Linked DNA regions of Hyalangium ruber. The protein of the gene in region 2 interacts with the protein of the main gene of each other region in a pairwise test. Links are inferred from orthologs where the notes say so. Each region holds a gene or a part of one and is shown on either strand. Other genes may lie near its edges. The genes, in order: selB and serC.

Region 1 (9,183 bases), on a different replicon or contig from region 2:
CGGGTCTTCTAAAGGTGACTCACCGGAAGTGCTGAAGGGGTGGGGGGGAACCACCTTCAGCCTCGCTTCGATGCGTCCCGGGTTATCCTTTAGCAGTCCGCGTGCCAAGCCTCCGTTGCAGCAGAAACTCCAGTTTTCTCAGGCACTTGGAGGCTCACCCGACACTTTTAAGGGGCTCCGGTTCCATTTCAGCCCTGCAATGCGCTTTCAAAACTGAAAATCCCTTGGGAAATGGCCCATTTGGCTTTTTCAGCAACGAACCCGGTCCACTTCACCTTTGCATCGATAGGGAAAGGGCGGGCGCTTACACCGCGGGTGCTACTCGCGGCCCATTTCTCCAGGTGGCCGGAGATTGAGCCGCTTCATCTTCCGCCACAGCGTGGTGGAGGAGACTTCCAGCTCATCTGCAACTCGTGCGAGATCCGTACCGTGGCGCTCCAGGGCCTGGAGGATGGCGCGCTTCTCGGCTTCCTCCACCACGGCGGCCAGGGTGGGCGCCTGTGCGCGCGGTGAGGTGTCCAGGATGATGGGGCTGCCCAGGGGCGGCGTACCGGACGAGGCCTGCGCCACGCGGGCCTGGGAGCGCAGGGGGAAGTCCTCGGGCCCCAGCTCCTCGCCCTCGGCCAGGGCGGCGGCCTGCTCGACGAGGTTCTCCAGCTCGCGCACGTTTCCGGGGAAGGTGTAGCCCATGAGGTGTCCCACCGCCGACTGGGACAGGCGCTTGGGTCGGGGGCTGCGCGCGTTGGCGCGCTCCAGGAAGTGCTCGGCCAGGGCCTGCACGTCCTCCAGGCGCTCGCGCAGCGGCGGCACCCGCAGCGTCACCACGTTGAGGCGGTAGAAGAGGTCCTGCCGAAAGCGCTTCTCCTGCACCTCCAGCTCGATGTCGCGGTTGGTGGCGGCGACGATGCGCGCGTCCACCTTCAGCGCGGTGGACTCGCCCACCCGGCGCACCTCGCCGTCCTGCAGCGTGCGCAGCAGCTTGGACTGGAAGGCGGGGCTCGTCTCCGTCACCTCGTCGATGAAGAGCGTGCCGCCGTCGGCCTCCTCGAAGAGCCCGCGCCGGGCCTTCACCGCGCCGGTGAAGGCACCCTTGGCGTGGCCGAACAGCTCGCTCTCCAGCAGCGACTCGGAGATGGCGGCGCAGTTGACGGGCACGAAGGGGCGCGAGCTGCGCCGGCTGTGGGCGTGCAGCGCGCGCGCCACCAGCTCCTTGCCGGTGCCGCTCTCGCCCTGAACCAGCACGGTGGCGTCACTCTGCGCCACCCGCAGCAGGCGCGTGGTCAGCTCACGCATCGCCGCGCTGCGCCCCACCAGCGAGGACAGGCCGTGGCGCTGGTTGAACTCACCGGCGAACATGTCCACGGCGGACAAGAGCTTGGCCCGCTCCAGCGCGCGCTCCACGCGGTAGAGCAGCTCGCCCTCCTTGAAGGGCTTCGTCACATAGTCGTACGCCCCCGAGCGCATGGCCTCCACCGCCGTCTCGATGGAGCCGAACGCCGTCATCATGATGACCTGCGTGCGAGGCCCCACCTCCATCGCCTTCTTCAGGAGCGTCAGGCCGTCCATGGGCTCCATCTTCAAGTCGGTGAGGAGCAGGTCCACGCCGTTGCTGGACAACTGGACGAGCGCCTCCTCGCCGTTGGCGGCCTCGAAGACGGTGTAGCCCTCGGAGCGCAGGAGCAGGGCCGTGGTGGCGCGCATGTTGCGCTGGTCATCCACGACCAGGATGCGGCCTTTGGGCGGAGGGGTGGTGCTGGCGTCGTTCACGGAGGCGTCGGGGGTGAGAGGGGAAGACGAAGGGTGAAGGTGGTACCGCGGGCGGAGGTGCTCTCCACGGCGATGTCCCCGCGGTGCTCCTCGAGGATGCGGCTGACGACGGCGAGCCCCAGGCCGGTGCCCTGGGCCTTGGTGGTGAAGAAGGGCTCGAAGACGCGGTGGAGCAGCTCCGGGGGAATGCCCATCCCCTGATCGGTGATGTCGATGCGCAGGGACTCACGGCCATTGTACGGCTCCCTGCGGGCGCGCACATGCACCACGCCCCCCTGGGGCATGGACTGGACCGCGTTGACGACCACGTTGATCAACGCCTGGCGGATGAGGCGTCGATCCATGGGCACCGAGGGCATCCCCGGCTCCACCTCGACCTGGAGGGTGATGGGCTGGCTGCCCACGCCACCCTGGGAGCGCACCGCCTCGAGGGAGTCTTGCAGCACCCGCGTCAGGTCCTCCGGCTGGAGGATGGGCTCGCGGGGGCGGGTGTAGTCCAGCAAGTCCCCCACCATGTGGTTCAGCCGGTCGCTCTCCTCGAAGAGGATGTCCAGCAGCATGGCCGCGTCGCCCTCGGGCTTGAGCAGGCGGCGCAGCGAGGCCACGGCGTTGAAGATGACGCCCAGGGGGTTGCGCACCTCGTGGGCGACGATGGCGGACAGCTCGCCCAGGGCGGCCAGGCGCTCGCGGGTGACCATCTCCGCGCGGGCGGCGGCCAGCTCCGCGTAGGAGGCCCAGAGCGACTCGTAGAGGCGGGCGTTGGCGATGGAGAGGGCGAGCTGACCACACGTGGCCTCGGCCAGCTCGATGAGCGCGGGGCTGAAGACGCGCGGGCCCCGGGTGTCATCGACCATGACCACGCCAATGAGCTCCTCGCGGGAGGTGAGCGGCACGGCCAGCAGGGCGCGCTGCTGGAAGCGCTGGACGAACTCGCTGTTGAAGCCATCCGGCTCCCGGGAGAGATCCTCGATGGCCAGGGAGCGGCGGCTGCGTGCCGCCTTGGACGCGAGGCTCTCCCCGTGCAGCGGCATCGTCACGGTGCGGAAGTAGTCCCGGTGGGTGGCGGAGGCGGCCGAGCCCCGCAGGCTCTTGGTCTGCTCCTCGTAGAGCAGGATGAAGCAGTTGGACACGTCCAGCAGGCGCACGAGGAAGTCGGCCGCGACGTCCAGGATGCTGGCCGAGTCCAGCACGCCCGAGGTGGTGCGGGCCATGTCCAGCAGCAGGCGCGTCTCGGTGAGCTGCCGCGTGGACTCGGCGCGCAGGCGGTGCTGCTCCAGCAACGTCACGAGCAGCTCGGCCACCGTGCCCAGCAGCCGCAGGTCCGACTCGCCGCAGTGACGACCGGGAGCGCGCAGCAGTTGCAGGGTGCCAAACAGCTCGCCGCCACGGGTGAGGCGTACGGCCACTCCACAGCCGAAGCGCGAGGCCGAGGCCCGTATCAGCGCGCGCTCCTCGGCCTCCGCCGAGAGCACCCCTTGCTCGGACTGGGCCACCGCCTCGCTCAGCACCTGGCCCAGGGCCTCCGCCGCCGAGCGCTCCACGCCCGCGAGCCCCACATGGGCGCGCAGGGTGAGCCGGTTGCCGGACTCCTCCTTGAGGTGCAGCAGCGCCGCGTCGGAGGAGAGCAGCTCGGCCAGGCACTGGAGGAAGGCCTCGGGGGTGGGCGGGACGGGCTGGGCGACGAGGCGCGCCACCCGTGCCACGGCCTGCAGCTCCCACTGGCTGCGCGCGCTCTCGGCCTTCATGCGCGCCTCGGAGAGCGCGGCGCCCACCGCCTTGACGAAGAGCGCGAGCGCCGAGCCGTGCGCGGGGTCCAGCTTGGGGCCTCCCACCCACAGCACCTCGTGGCGCGCATCTCCCACGGGGAGGTAGACGTGGTTGGCGTCGATGGAGTCCACCCCGCCGAAGACGGGGTAGCCCTCGGCGCGCGCCTCGAGCGCCAGCGCCAGGTCCGGCGGCGTGGGGCCCTCGTCGCGCGCCACCAGCGTCTGCCCATCCCAGCGCAGGAAGCGCGCGCGGAAGCCCGCCAACTCGAGCCCCTCCAGCGCCACCCGGCGCACGGCCTCCTCGGTGTTCGCGCTCACCAACCGCGCGGACGTCTCCACCAGCCGCTCGGCGATGGCCAGCACGGGAGGCCGGTCCGTCAGCTTGAGGATGTTGATGAGCAGCGCCTTGGCTCCGTCCTCCAGCTCCACCTCCTGCGAGCGGGCGGCCACCTCGTGCCGGCGTCCGTCTCCGGCGGGAATCAGGCGGTGGGTGGTGATGTGCGGCGCTTCCGTCACCTCCCCGGTGCTGGAGCGTTGCAGGAGCAGGGCCAGCCGGCTGCGCTCCTGGGGATCCACGAAGTCCATCGCTGGGCGGCCCTCCACCTGCTCGCGCGGCAACCCCACCAACTGGAGGTACGCGGCGTTCACCATCCACACGGCATGCTGGCGCAACACCGCCATCGGGTTGTCGAAGGACTCGATGAGGGAGCGCAGCTCCATCAGGCTGTAGCGTTTCGTGTTCATCCGCGCCGTAGCACCCTCTTCTCCCCCACCCGCAGCGTCACCTTCTCACGGTCGAAGTACTCCGACAGAGGGATGACGAACTTACGACTCTGGCCAACCATTTCCTTGAAGGCCTGGGTGGAGATTTCCTTGTTCTCGCGCAGGTGCGCCACCAGCCGCTCCTTGAGCCCGGCGAGCGCCTCCGCGTCGAAGTGCAGCTCCTCACTCACCCGCACGACATGGCCCCCGGCCACCATCAACTTGAGCAGCTCCTGGAGCCGCGGAACCGGCAGGTGGAGCTTCTGCGCCAGCTCGTTGAAGGTGGGAGGAGCCAGGGCTGCCGCCGCCAGCTCGGCCGCCACGCGCGCGCGGGCCCCCTCGTCACTCACCGTGAGGGTGCGGCCCCGGCCCTTGAGCCGCATGACCTCCTTGTCCAGCTCGGCCTTGCCGGAGTCCACCAGCGCCTGCGCCACCCGCTGGAAGATGCGCGGATCCAGCTCCGGCGAGAGCCGCTGGCGCAGCTCTTCGCGCGAGAGCCCCTCGCGCATGGGCTCGCGCTCGTGGAAGGCGGCCAGCAGCGCCAGGGCGCGCTTCTGCAGGCCCTCGAACACCTCGCCGGAGAGATAGAGGCGCTTCTCCTTGTCCACCAGCAGCACCCCACCCCGCGCCCCCAGCAACTCCAGCGCGCGGGTGAGCACCTTGGGCGACAGCGCCGAGCGGCCGAAGAGCTCCGCCTGCGTGAGGCCCCTATACCCCGCCTGGCGCAGCAGCCACGCCAGGTGCCCTCCGGCATCGGCCTCCAGGAGTGGGGCCACCACGGCGGAGGCGCCCTTGCGGCGGCGCGGCGGAGTGATGGCGAGAATGCGCCCACCGGCCACGGTGGCGCCCCGCCCGGGCAGCACGCGCGAGCCCCGGAGGATGAAGCGCTGCCCCACCAGCGCGGCCAGGGGCGCGGCGAGCCGAAGCTGGGCCAGGCCCGTCTCCCCGGGCTCCAGCTTCTCCAGGTCCAGCAGCGCCACGGTGGCCTCCACCTGCGCGGTGCCCAGGTGCAGCAGCAGCTTGCGGCGGCGGGGCAGCGGCTCCTCCACGGCGGGCAGCAGGCTCAGCTCCACATCCAGCATCCGCGTCTCGGGCAGCTCGCCGGCGCGCACCAGCACCATGCCGCGGTCGATCTCCTCGGGCTCCACGCCCACCAGGTTCACGGCGGTGCGCTGGCCCGCCACCACCTTCTGCGCGCTCTGGCCATGCACCTGCAGCCCGCGCACGCGGAAAGGACCGGGCCGCCCCGGCAGCAGCGCCCCACCCTCCTCCACCGACAGCGTGCCCGACAGCAGCGTGCCCGTCACCACGGTGCCGAAGCCCTTGATGGTGAAGACGCGGTCCACGGGCAGGAAGACCGGCCCATCGGAGGGGCGCTGGGACAGCCCCCGCGCGGCACGGGTGAGCGCCGCGCGCAGCTCCGGCAGACCCGCGCCCGTCTTGGAGGAGCACGGCACCACGGGCGCGCCCTCCAGGAAGGTGCCAGCGGTGAGCGCCACCAGGTCCGCCTTCACCAGGGTGAGCCACTCCTCGCCCAGCTCCGCGAGCAGGTCGCTCTTGGTGAGGGCGATGACGCCGGCCTTCACGCCCAGCAGCCGGCAGATGTCCAGGTGCTCGCGCGTCTGGGGCATCACCCCCTCGTCGGCCGCGACGACCAGCACCGCCAGGTCCACGCCGCCGGCGCCGGCGGCCATCGCCTTGACGAAGCGCTCGTGGCCGGGCACGTCCACCACGCCAGCGACGGTGTCGTCATCCAGCGTCAGGTGGGCGAAGCCCAGCTCCAGGGTGATGCCCCGGCGCTTCTCTTCCTTGAGCCGGTCCGTGTCGATGCCCGTGAGGGCCTTCACGAGGGACGTCTTGCCGTGGTCGATATGGCCCGCCGTCCCGATGATCATCGCACCACTCCGCCCCTCAAGCCCCAGCCAGGTCCGGGTCCACGTCCGAGGCGCGGTCATCCCCCGTCACGGGCGCGTAGTCCCAGGGGAAGACGAGGAAGTCGTGGGTGGACAGGGCGAGGAAGTCGGGCCGATAGCCCTCGGGCCGCGCCACCAGGCATGCGGTCATCACCTCGCGGGCGCCCGCCTCACGCGCCAGCCGGGTGGCCATCTCCAGCGTGTCGCCGCTGGCGGCCACGTCATCGACGATGAGGACGCGGCGGCCCTTCAGCTCGCGCGGCATCTCACCCGAGAGCTGGGGCTTGCTCGCATCGGCCCGGTCCCGGCTGCGGCGGCTGATACGCACCGGGAAGAACTCGCAGCCGAGCGCGCTGGACAGGGCGCCGCCCACGAAGACGCCGCCGTGGGCCACGCCCACCACGCTCTGGGCCTTGAAGGACTTGCCGATCGTGCGCGCCAGCTCCTGCACGGCACGGTCGAAGTGGGCCCACGACAGCTCCTTCACCGCGGAGCGTTGCCGCGACTGGTCGCGGCCGGTGGGCGTGCGAGGCGCCTCCACTTGAGGTGCCAGTACGACGTCCGACGGGATGGAGACGAGCTTCTCCACTTGCTGCTTGGAAGGCTTGGGCGAGGGCTTGCTCTTCCTGGAGGGCTTGCCCTTGCCGGGCGTTGCCCGCTTGGTGGCCACGAGTGAAAACTCCAGATGAGGTGTGGCCCTGTCATATCCCGGGCCGAGCGCCGGGGCTACTCCCCGCGTAGGCCCTCGGCGGCCCGGGCTTTCCACCAGTCAACTCGTCCCGGCCTGCAGCAGCGCGCGAATCTCCTCGCCGGGGATGACGTACTGTGTCGTGCAGAACTGGCACGTCACCTCCGCCTTTCCCTCCTTCTGGAGCATGTCCGTCAGCTCCTCGCGCCCCATCGCCAGCAGCGCGGTCTTCACCCGCTCCCGGCTGCACGTGCAGGCGAAGCTCAGGGGGTAGCGGGACATGATCTCCAGGTCCGTGCGCTCGGGCAGCAGCGCCTTGAGTATCGCCGCCCCGCCCTCGGCCCCATGGGCCCGCAGCGCCTGTGGGAAGCCCTGCTTGATCTGCCGGCCCAGCGCCTGGAAGGCCTCCCGGTCCCCGTTGGGCAGCGGCTGGAGGAGCACCCCGGCCACCAACCCCAGGGGCTCGGTCGTACCGTTGCCCGTCAGGGGAAACTGCTCCAGCGTGAGCTGGGTGGCCACCTGGTCGGAGATGGCGAAGTAGCGCTCCAGGTCCTCGACGAAGTCGAAGCGCTCCAGCTCCACCGAGGAGCGGTAGTGCTCGCCCTCTCCGATGTCGCGCAGCACGGAGATGTAGCCCTTGTTGCCCAGCACGGGCCGCCAGTGCCACTGGCCCTCGGCGCCTACGTGCTTCACGTGCGGGTTCTTCGTGTAGCCGCGCACCACGCCCGCGTTGTCCCCATCCACGAAGAAGCCGCGCAGGGGGCCATCACACTCGAGCTGCACGTTGATGCGCGCCGGGCCCTTCTGCAGCGCCCCCATCAGCGCGGCGGCGGTGAGCCCCTGGGAGAGCAGGGCCGCGGAGGCCGCCTGACTCTGGTGCGTGTCACGCGCCTTGCGTGACAGCTCCGAGGTGAGGGCGAGCACCACGCGCACGTCCACGTCCTTCAACAGTCCACTGACGAGTTCATCGGCCATAAGAGCAGGCACTAGCGTGCCCAACGGCGGGGCGCTCGCCAATGAGAGATACGGCCTGGACGCCTGCCCGGGAGGGGGGCGCTGGGGCGAAGCATCGGCCCGGCTTATGCCTTCAAGCGCCCCGGCTGCCAGCTGCCCTGGCTGATCCTCGCCCCTCCCCGGGCGGGACCGACTATAACCCCCTGTCCGACCCACCTACCCGCGGGGTTCCCACCCTGCCCGCGCGTCGCCGGAGTCTCGATGAGCACCGAAGCTGCCACCCTTCCTCGCAAGAACTCGCTGCTCCAGTCCCGCCTGGGCTCGTTCCTCGCCGTGGTGCCCCTGTCCATCTGGGTCATCAACCACCTGTGGGACAACCTGGCCGCCTTCAGCGGCGCCCAGGCCTGGCAAGCCTCGGTGACGACCTACGCCCACCCCTTCTCCCAGGCGCTGGCGTTCATCATCTCCCTGGTGCCGCTGGTGATTCACACCGGCTGGGGCCTGGTGCGGATGTTCAGCTTCAAGCCCAACAACCTCGCCTACAGCAACTACGGCAACCTCAAGTACATCCTCCAGCGCGCGAGCGCCCTGGGCGTGCTGGCCTTCCTGGGCGCCCACATCTGGAAGGCCTTCCTGGCGCCCCGGCTGCTCAACGGCGCTCCCGAGGCCTTCGACGACATCGCCCGGGAGATGCGCTTCCACGGGCCCACGCTCTTCGTCTACGTGCTGGGCACCCTGGGCACCGCGTACCACCTGGCCAACGGCCTGCAGGGCTTCGGCATGGCCTGGGGCATCTTCGCCAGCGACCGCTCCATGCGCCGCTTCGAGCCCGTCGTCATCATCGTCTTCCTGGTGCTGCTGGCCATGAGCTGGGGCGCGCTCTACGCCCTGTTCCAGGCCGGCGAGGCCCTCGGGCCCCGTCCCTGAGAGGCCCCGTGAGGCCTCGGGGGGTGCGCGGCTCGCCCCGCGCACCCTCCCCCTGCTGAAGCGCTAGGTGCCGACGCCGCCGCCGCAGAACTGGAAGTCGCGCAGCGGGTTGATGTGGCCCTCGGCGTTGCCCGTGAAGGAGGCGGCGTACATACCGCCGTCCCAGCTGCCATCGCTGAAGTCCACGTGCGCGTTGGGCGCCAGCACCGTGCCCCAGAAGCCGTAGCCGTAGGCGGTGATGTTCGTGGCGTCCGGGAAGTTGAAGAGGACGCCCGTCTGGTCGATGCCGCCGCTGAAGTTGTGGCCGAAGCCGCTGAAGCGCGCCGACTCACCCCACACGTTCACCACCACCGTGGCGTTGGCCGGCGCGGTGATGGACAGGTACTTGGCGCGAGCGAAGACGCTG
Region 2 (9,084 bases):
CGCCTGAGGGGCTGCCGGAAGAGACGGAGGAGATGCTTTCCGCAACCGAGCGCGCCAGGGTCGAGCAGGCAATCCTCGACGCGAAGGAGACGGGGCTTGATGACGCAGCCGTGGAGGATCTCATCGTCCGTGCTGCGACGTACACCCCGAAGGATCTGGAGCGACTGGTGGCGAAGCTCTCCGAACCCTTGAGAGCGCCGCTCCGTAAGTTGCTCCAGCGCAACCCTACCGAGCGCTACCAGACGGCTGAAGAACTGGAGGCCGATCTTCGGGCTCATCTGGATCGGCTCGGGTCCTACGGAGCCAAGGAGGCTGCAGCTGAGATCGGCAAGGTGCTTACGGAGGTCGGAGAGCAGTTGGTGGGCCTGGAAGGCTGCGCCTCTCCTCCGCGTCGTCAGCGCTCCCAGGACGACATCACGACGGGCTGAGCGCGTCGTGGAGTGCCCGCTTCCGAAAGTGGTGCGCTTCCCAAGCACTGGTTCGCATCCCGTCCGCCTCTCCGTCGCAAAGGCCGGTAGTTCGTGGGGAAACTTGGGGCTACCGGCCTTCGTGGTTCCGGGACCTTGGCCGGCGCTTGACTGAACGTGCTTTCAGGTTCACCTTGAGCCGGTGAAGCCGCGTCCCGTCTCCAATCCTCCCAACCCCTGGGCGAGCACCGAGGTGGAGTACCTCGACGAGGTTCCACCCTCTCGGCTGGAGGTGCTGGAGGACCACAGCCGCGAGGTGCTGGCGCGCAACAGCAGCCCGGACGTGTGCTTCTCCTGGAGCATCAACCCGTACCGAGGCTGCATGCATGCCTGCGCGTACTGCTACGCGCGCCCCACCCACGAGTACCTGAGCCTGGGGGCGGGCACGGACTTCGAGACGCGCATCGTGGTGAAGCCCCACGCCCCGGAACTCTTGCGCGAAGCCTTCGAACGCCCGCGCTGGCAGGGGGAAACGCTGGTCTTCAGTGGCGTCACCGACTGCTTTCAGCCGTTGGAGGCCTCACTGAAGCTCACTCGCCGGTGCCTGGAGGTTTGCGCCGAGTACCGCAACCCGGTGGGCATCATCACCAAGGCACCGTTAATCGAGCGGGACATCGATGTGCTGCAGACGCTGGCGCGCGAGGCTCGGCTCTGGGTGAGCATCAGCCTGCCCTTCCACAACCCGGAGCTGGCACGAGCAATGGAGCCCTATGTGGCCACGCCGAAGCGGCGCCTGCTCACCATCGAGCGGCTGGCGGCAGCGGGCATCTCCGTGGCGGTGTCAGTAGCGCCCATCATCCCAGGACTCAATGACGAGGACATCGCCAAGGTGCTGGCCTCGGCGCGGGAGGCGGGAGCTACCCGAACGCACTACACTCTGCTGCGCCTACCCGGCCCGGTAAAGGAGGTATTCGAGGAGCGGCTGCGGGCGAAGCTGCCCCTGCGTGCGGAGCGGGTGCTGCATCGAATCCGTGAGACGCGTGGCGGGGAACTCTCCGACGCGCGGTTCAAGCACCGCATGCGGGGTGAGGGGATTTACGCGGAGACCATCCACCGCCTCTTCGACACAGCGGCGCGCAAGGTGGGCATGCGCATGTCCTCGGTGACCGAGGCCGAGCCGAGCACCTTCCGGCGGCCGACACGGCCCTCTGCCCAGCTCAGCCTCTTCTGAGGCTCAGGGGAGGGAGAACGCATATCGTGCCTGACGGATGCTTTTCCTCCGGACATCCCCCCTGGCTGCATGCTCACTGTGGGCACTGCTACTCCTGAGCGGGAGTTGCACAAAGCGAGGAGACGAGCCCAAACCGGCCCCTCCTCTCCCAGAATCCAGTTCACCAGGTGACGGTAGGGCCAGTTCGTCCGCGGAAGCACAGGGGCTGCGGCGCCCCGCCGGAGGACTCGCCCTGCTCGCAGGTGAGATCGACATCGAGAACCGCTTCCAGTCGACGGTCTCCGTCATCACCCAAGTTCCGAATGGGCGCGGAAGCGGCACGCAGTGCAGTGGTGTCCTCGTTGCTCCTCGACTGGTGTTGACCGCTGGCCATTGTGTCTGCAAGAGCCAGGAGATTCATGAATCTGGGCAAGGTAATACGACCTTGATCGACGGCTCATCCTGCGTCCCCAGCGCTTCCGTGAGCACGGTCATCTACGAGCCGCCCACTCCGGAAGCCGAGCTGAACCTCTCCCGTAGAACTTACAATGGGAGGATTCAGCCCCATCCCGACTTCAAACTCCTGCTCGACGCCCAAGGTAACGTCGTCTCCACCAAGGCCGACCTGGCTTTCGTCCGTCTTGAGTTCCCCGTCAGAGGGGAACTCATCCCCGTCACTCTTGCAGAGACAGGGATAGAGGCCGGCGAGTCCATCCTCATGGTCAGCTACGGTTACGACTTGGATCTGGGAACACTGGGTGGCGATCGCCGGATCAAGGAGTACCCGGTGACTCGACTTCCAGCGGCAGGGGAAGATCGATTCCTGTTTCACCAGCCTCAGCGACACGCCTATACGGGAGACAGCGGCGGTCCTTGCTTTCGACAAAGCACGCAGGGCCTCTCACTCGTGGGAATCTCAAGCAGAAGCCTGGGCAAGGAACCTGCTTTCACAGGCCTCCAGCCTTATCGAGCTTGGCTCAGCAGTGAAGTTCAACGAGTGGCTCAGACCGACTCAGGTCCTCTGCCATGATGCTTCGAGTCAGTTCCCTAATGGGTTGGATGCGCTCCAACTGGAGAAGCCCTGCCCGTTCGCTTCCAGGCAGGGCTTCGCGCAGCGTGACTCAGTCTTCCTTGCCGAGCATCCCGTCCTTGAGGTCGCCGTCCACGGGGTTCTTGCCCAGCCACACCCCGAAGAGCGCGTCCGCGAAGTCCTTGCCCTCCACGGAGATCTTCTGGCCCGCCTTGCTCTCCACCGTGGTGCCCTGGCCCGGTACGTAGGTGAGCAGCAGCTCATCACCCTTCTTCAGGTCCGGGATGGCCGCGTTGAAGGTGTCCAGTCGCTGCTTCAACGCCGCCATCTGCGCCTTGTTGTTCTTTTCGATGCCATCGCTGATGGCGTCGGTGATCTTCGACTTCTCGAGGTCGCGCAGCATCGTCATGCGCACGCGCTTGACCTGGTCCGAGCTGATGAGCTGCTGGGAGTCCTTGCTGGTCGTCTCCACATAGAGCCCTGCGGTGTAGACCTTGAAGATGGCCTTGGTGCGTAGGCCGGCACCATTGAGCTTCAGCTCCTTGCCCTCGACCGAGATGGTCTCGGGGAACTTCACTCCCGCGACTTCCTTCTCCTTGGCCAAGGCCGGCAGCGCGAGGGTGAGGGACAGCACGAGGGCAGATAGTGTCACTTTCATGGATTCCTCCCTATGGGTCAGGCGTGCAGGCCTGGCTTAACCGCGAGTCTTGACGAACTGGTCCATGAAGGACACCAGCGTCTTCACGTTCTCCACCGACACCGCGTTGTAGAGCGAGACGCGGATGCCTCCCGCGCTGCGGTGCCCCTTGAGCCCCACCATCCCCGCCTTCTTCGCCTCCGCCACGAACGTGTCCTCCAACGCCTCGCTCGGCAGCCGGAACACCACGTTCATGTACGAGCGCGACTCCTTCTCCACCGGCGCCCGATAGAAGTCCGGGTGCCGATCGATCGCCGCGTACAACGTCTCGCCCTTCTCCCGGTTCCACTTCTCCAGCTGCGTCAGCCCTCCCACGCTCTTGATCCACGCCAGCACGTTGCGGCACAGGTAGATCGAGAACGTCGGCGGCGTGTTGTACAGCGAGTTGTTCTCCGCGTACGTGCTGTAGCGGAAGATCTTCGGGATGTTCTGGCTCCCCTTCGCCATGAACTCCTTGTCCACCACCACCAGGACAATCCCCGAGGGCCCGATGTTCTTCTGCGCCCCCGCGTAGATGAACGCGAACCGGCTCACGTCGATCGGCTTCCACAGGATGTCCGAGCTCATGTCCGCGACCAGCGGCACGCCTCCCACCTCCGGGAACGTGTGCCACTGCGTCCCGTAGATGGTGTTGTTGGTCGTCATGTGGACGTAGGCCGCCTTCGGATCCAGCTGCAGCTCGGCCTGCTTCGGCACCCGCGTGTAGCGCTTGTCCGCCATCACCGTCGTCGCCGCGATGCGCGGCTTGCCGTAGTACTTCGCCTCGTCCAGCGCCTTCTCGCTCCACACCCCCGTCATCAGGAAGTCCGCGCTCTTCTCCGGGGTGAGGAAGTTCATCGGAATCTGGGCGAACTGCTGCGAGGCCCCGCCCTGCAGGAACAGCACCTGGTGCGTGGCCGGGATGCCTAGCAGCCCGGTAAGCAGGGAGATGGCCTCGTCGTGGACGGCCTCGTAGTCCTTGCCCCGGTGGCTGTGCTCCATGATGGACATTCCCGTGCCCTGGAAGTCGAGCAGCTCCTCCCGGGCCCGCTCCAACGCGGGCTGGGGGAGACCCGCGGGACCGGCATTGAAGTTGATGACGCGCATGGCTGTGTCCTTTAGGAAGTGAACGGCGCCGCCATTCTCTCCCACATGCTTCCAAGGGCCAGTAGGAAGCGAAGACGGTGTCCAGCAGGTAGCGTGTGGCCGGCAGGCAGGTACGGAGGTCAGGAGGACAGGTGGGTTCCTCGGAGGAACTGGCGCAGTGGGTGCGGCGGGCCGCGCGTGGGGAGGAGTCCGCCTATGGAGAGCTGTATCGGCGCACCCGGCCCCTCGTGGCCCGTCTCACCGCCGGATTCGCCACGCTGGACGCCGACGAGGTGGAAGACGTGATCCAGGAGACATACGTCCGGGCATTCAAGGCCCTGCCCCGCCTCAAGGAGCCCGGAGCCTTCGAGGCCTGGCTGCTGTCCATCGCCCGCAACCGGGCCCGCACCCGCTTGGAGCGCAAGAGCCACCTGCGGCGCATGGAGGACGAAGCGGCGGACCCCGAGCCCGAGGCCGTGCCTCCGCTGCCCGAGGCGCTCCAGGTGGAGCGGGACATCGCCGTGGTGCGTCAACTCATCGCCGAGCTGCCCGAGGGCGAGGAGAAGAAGACCGTGCAGCTCTTCTACCTGGAGGGAGAGCTGTCCGCGCGCGAGATCGCCGAGAAGCTCGGTGTGGGCAAGAGCGCGGTGACCATGCGGCTCGAGCGGTTCCGGGCACGCATCAAGCGGGAGCTGCTCCGGCGTGTCCTCGCCGGACGCTGGGAGTAAGGCCATGAAGCACCTCGATGCCAACGCGATGCGCGCCCTCTCCGCCCGGGAACCCGAGGCGGTGGCCTACTTCCGCGAGCACCTCGCCGCCCCGTGCGACACCTGCGAGGAGTTCCTCGCCCAGAGCGCCGACACGGACGGGCTCGATGGCCAGGTGGACGCGCTCCTGCTCGGGTTGGCCCCGCGTCCGGAGGCCCCTCGGAATGAAGTGGGTTGGATGCGGCTGCGACGCCACCTGCGCGCGCCCTCCCGTACGGGGCGCTGGGCTGGAGCCGCCGCGGCGCTGGCCGCATGCCTGCTGGCGGTCGTCTTCGTCCCCCGCCTGATCGCCTCTCCACCAAGGGAGGCTGCGTGGGATGGGGTGAAGGGCTCGAACCGCATCGCGCTGGAGCTGGCCGTGGTGGCTCGAAGCGCCCAGGGAGAGCTCCGCCGCCTGGACTTTGGCGCCTCGGTGCTGCCGGACGAGGTGCTGCTGCTGCGCTACCACGCCACCGAGGCGGGCAGCGCCCTGCTCTTCCAGCAGCAGGAAGGGGGCACGCCCGAGCTGCTCGGCGCCTTCTCCCTGCAGGCCGGGACGCATGATCTCCAAGGCCCCCAGGGGCTCGCGGGCGTGAGCCTCACTGGGGAGTCCGGCGCGATGACGCTGTGGCTGGTGGCCTCCGCGCCCGGTGTGGAACTGTCGGAGGAGCAGGTCCGGGCGGCGCTGGGGAACGGAACAGCCCAGGGCCAGAATCCGCTCGCCATCGCGCAGTTCGACGTCTTCGTTCAGACCGGTCACAATCCGCGCTGACCCGTGAAGCGCCTCGTCCTCATGCTGCTGGGCACCCTCGTGGCCTGTGCGGGCCCCGCCTCCCAGGAGAAGGGCGGGCTGGTGCCGCTCAAGCTCGACGAGACGGCCCTGTCCAACGCCTATGCCCCCCGGCGCCTCGCGCTGCTCGTGGGCATCTCCCAGTTCCAGGATCCGCAGTGGCGCAACCTGCGCTACTCGGGGAAGGACGCGACCGACCTCGCCGCCGCCCTGAAGGACCCGGCGCGGGGGCGCTTCGATCAGGTGCGCCTGCTCTCCCGCCCGGAGGAGACGACGCGCACGGCGATCCTCGCGGCGCTGCGCGAGCTGCGGCGAGAGGCCACCCGGCCGGATGACGTGGTGGTGGTGTACTTCTCCGCGCACGGCACGCTGGCCCGAGATGGCCGGGGCGAGCTCAAGCGCTACCTCGTCACCCGGGACGCCGCCTACCGCGACATCCCGCAGACGGCACTTGGCATGGACGAACTCAAGGCCGAGTTCGACCAACTGCCCAGCCGGCGCCGGCTGCTGGTGCTGGCCACCTGTCACAGCGGCAGCGGCAAGTCGCTGCTCCCCAAGGAACTCGAGGCCGAGCTGACGGGCATCAAGTCCGGCTTCTACGCGCGCCCCCTGGAGGAGTCGAGCCGTGCCTCCATGGTGTTCGCCGCGTGCGACTGGGGCGAGACGGCGCGCGAGGACGAGGGGCTGCGCAACGACATCTATACCCACTTCCTCATCGAGGGACTCAACGGCGCGGCGGACCGGAACGCGGACGGCGCCGTCACCGCCACCGAGGCGCATGACCATGCGCGCCGCCGCACCTTCGCCTTCACCGAGGGCCGGCAGCGCCCCTCCGCGGAGATTCTGGAGGTGGGCGCGGACCCCGTGGTGCTCTCCGGCAGCATCAACCGCGTGGGCCGGCCCGAGCTGTTCTCCTACAACCCGCGCCTGGACGGCTTCACCCTCAAGGTGGATGGAGAGCCGCGCACGGAGCTGCCCGGAGGCGCGGCCGTGCCCGCTGGGCGCCGCACCGTGGAGCTGACCAAGGGAGACTCGGTGCTGGTGCGCCGCGAGGTGGAGGTGGCCCAGGGCGATCGGCTGCCTCTGGAGCGGCTGCTGGCGGAGACCTTCCCGAGCCGCTCCCTGTCGCTGCTGGGCGGCATGTTCTCGTTCGTGGACGCCAGCAGCCGCAAGGAGCTGCTGCCGGCCTCCCCGGAGGTGGCGGTGGCGCTGCGGCTGGAGGACCGGCCGCTGCAGGACTTCAGCCTGCTGCTGGACCTGAGCGGGAGCATGGGACGGCGCAACCTCCAGCTCGTGCCGGGCACCTCGGTGCCCTTCGGCTACACCCGCCTCTCCCTGGGTGTGGGGATGCCCTACCTGTGGCGCTGGGAGCGGCTGTCCCTCTACGCCGGGCCCCGTGTGGCCGCTCTGTACCTGAGGCGGTCCTTTGATGTGGAGGCCTTCGTGGGCGGGCAGCAGTACTTCACCCTGAGTCCCGGCGTGGTGGGCGGCGTGGTGTGGCGCCTGGGTGAACGGCTGGAGCTCACCTCGCAGATGCAGCTCATGCTCACGTACGTGGTCGTGGATGGGCAGGGACAGGCGGTGGGCTTCACCAGCGGCTGGGCCGGAATGGGGTATCGCTTCTGATGCGCCACACACTGCACATCTCTATGGTCGCCCTGCTCGCCCTGATCGCGAGCGGGTGTGGCGGGCTGGACAACGCGCCCTTCCTCGTGGGCTCGGTGCATGGCCGGCTCACCGAGAGTGACTCGGCCATGGCGCTCGTGTCCGTGGTGGGAGCCCCAGAGCTGCGCAGCAGCGTGGCACCGGATGGCCAGTTCACCCTGGAGAACATCCCCGCGGGCAGGACCGAGCTGTTCATCGTCGCCTCGGCGCAACGCGCCCTGCGCGTCCCCCTCACCGTCCCGAGCGGACAGTCCCTCTCGCTGGGCGAGCTGCAGCCCCAGGCGGCCAGCTTCCTGGAGGTGCGGGTAAAGTCCCCGGACAAGCAGCTCGTGGGCGCGGCGAAGCTGTCCGTGCTGGGCACGCCCCTTCAGGAGCTGGACATGGATGAGCAGGGGCGCGTGAGCGTGGGCCCCCTGCCCGATGGCTGCTTCATGCTGAGCATCACCCTCCCCGGCTTCCCGGACGTCTCCTCCGAGACGTGCGTGAGCGCCGGCGAGACCAAGGAGGTGAAGGTGAACCTCCCCAAGCCGGATGGCGGCAACGGCCACCACGGCTGCATGGAGACGGGGTGCGAGGAAGCGCTGCAGTGCGCGCAGGATGGCCGGTGCGTCGAGTGCCTCGAGGACGCGCATTGCGGCTCCGGCCTCAGCTGCCGAGGCTTCCGCTGCGAGGGCTCGGGGCCGCTATGCGCGCCGTGCGCCGGGAACTGGCAGTGCCGCTCCGGCGCGAGCTGTCAGTCGTTGCCCGAGGGGAGCTCGGCCTGCGTGGAGCGTTGTACCGACAGCGAGGATTGCGCGCGGGGTTTCACGTGTCAGGGCGACCGCTGCCTGCCCGATGCGGCCCAGTTCTCGGGCTGCGGCGCCTACCGCCAGGTGGGGGCGGCCTGCACCGGCGACGCGAGCTGCCGCGAGCGGGGCCTCCCCAATGGGCTGTGCATCGAGGGGGCCTGCACCTACCGCTGCACCTCCGACTCGCAGTGCCCGGACTCCCTCGTCTGCGAGGAAGCCCCGGGCGGCCGCGTGTGCCAATCGGACGACTGAGGCGTAACGGCCGAAGCCGTCCGCTGACTCAGGGCGCGAGGACCAGACCGTCGCGGGTACACTCCTCCACGGCCCGCCGCACGTGGTCCTCCGCCACACCCGTCGCCGCCGCCACGTCCTGCGCGGACAGCCCCTCCAGCGCCATCTTGAGCACCAGCAGGGCCTGCTCGTGCGCCGCCAGGAACCACGTGCGGTGATGCTGGGGGTGGCGCCACAGCAGCAACATCTCATCCCCCGGCGCCGGGGCCGGGCCTGTCGCCTTCGCGTGGATGTAGGGCGCGAGGCGGAACGGGTGCTGCAACACCGTGAGCGTCGGGTTCACCGTGAGCCGCTCCACCCGCTCCGGCACCTGCTCCTCCGAGGCGTACACCGCCCAGTCGGCCCACTCGAAGCGCACCAGCGCGGGGACGAACTCCGGCAGCCCCCGGGCCGCC

What was found.
Region 1: the proteins of serC (region 2) and selB interact in binary tests that used the Escherichia coli proteins (3 or more experiments, as listed by UniProt). The link is inferred for Hyalangium ruber from one-to-one orthologs.

The regions. Positions count from the first base shown.
Region 1 is NZ_JAXIVS010000003.1:474,486-483,668, forward strand. The notes cover bases 3,733-6,670. They hold selB (selenocysteine-specific translation elongation factor), read right to left. Parts: upstream 6,191-6,670; coding sequence 4,274-6,190; downstream 3,733-4,273. Other genes in these bases: SYV04_RS10900 (ATP-binding protein), read right to left, coding at 3,733-4,277; SYV04_RS10910 (phosphoribosyltransferase), read right to left, coding at 6,207-6,670. In the rest of the region: SYV04_RS10895 (sigma-54-dependent transcriptional regulator), read right to left, coding at 319-1,767; more of SYV04_RS10900, read right to left, coding at 1,764-3,732; more of SYV04_RS10910, read right to left, coding at 6,671-6,878; Hsp33 family molecular chaperone HslO, read right to left, coding at 6,978-7,871; SYV04_RS10920 (succinate dehydrogenase/fumarate reductase transmembrane subunit), read left to right, coding at 8,112-8,777; SYV04_RS10925 (choice-of-anchor A family protein), read right to left, coding at 8,841-9,183. UniProt on the Escherichia coli protein: Translation factor necessary for the incorporation of selenocysteine into proteins. It probably replaces EF-Tu for the insertion of selenocysteine directed by the UGA codon. SelB binds GTP and GDP.
Region 2 is NZ_JAXIVS010000009.1:117,238-126,321, reverse strand. Bases 2,387-5,225 are described here. They hold serC (3-phosphoserine/phosphohydroxythreonine transaminase), read right to left. Parts: upstream 4,431-5,225; coding sequence 3,342-4,430; downstream 2,387-3,341. Other genes in these bases: SYV04_RS25370 (hypothetical protein), read left to right, coding at 5,142-5,225; SYV04_RS25375 (RNA polymerase sigma factor), read left to right, coding at 4,562-5,137; SYV04_RS25385 (chalcone isomerase family protein), read right to left, coding at 2,739-3,305; SYV04_RS43790 (trypsin-like serine peptidase), read left to right, coding at 2,387-2,647. Also shown: SYV04_RS25395 (serine/threonine protein kinase), read left to right, coding at 1-428; SYV04_RS25390 (PA0069 family radical SAM protein), read left to right, coding at 610-1,638; more of SYV04_RS43790, read left to right, coding at 1,676-2,386; more of SYV04_RS25370, read left to right, coding at 5,226-5,927; SYV04_RS25365 (caspase family protein), read left to right, coding at 5,949-7,571; SYV04_RS25360 (carboxypeptidase regulatory-like domain-containing protein), read left to right, coding at 7,571-8,650; SYV04_RS25355 (HvfC/BufC N-terminal domain-containing protein), read right to left, coding at 8,679-9,084. UniProt on the Escherichia coli protein: Catalyzes the reversible conversion of 3-phosphohydroxypyruvate to phosphoserine and of 3-hydroxy-2-oxo-4-phosphonooxybutanoate to phosphohydroxythreonine. Is involved in both pyridoxine and serine biosynthesis.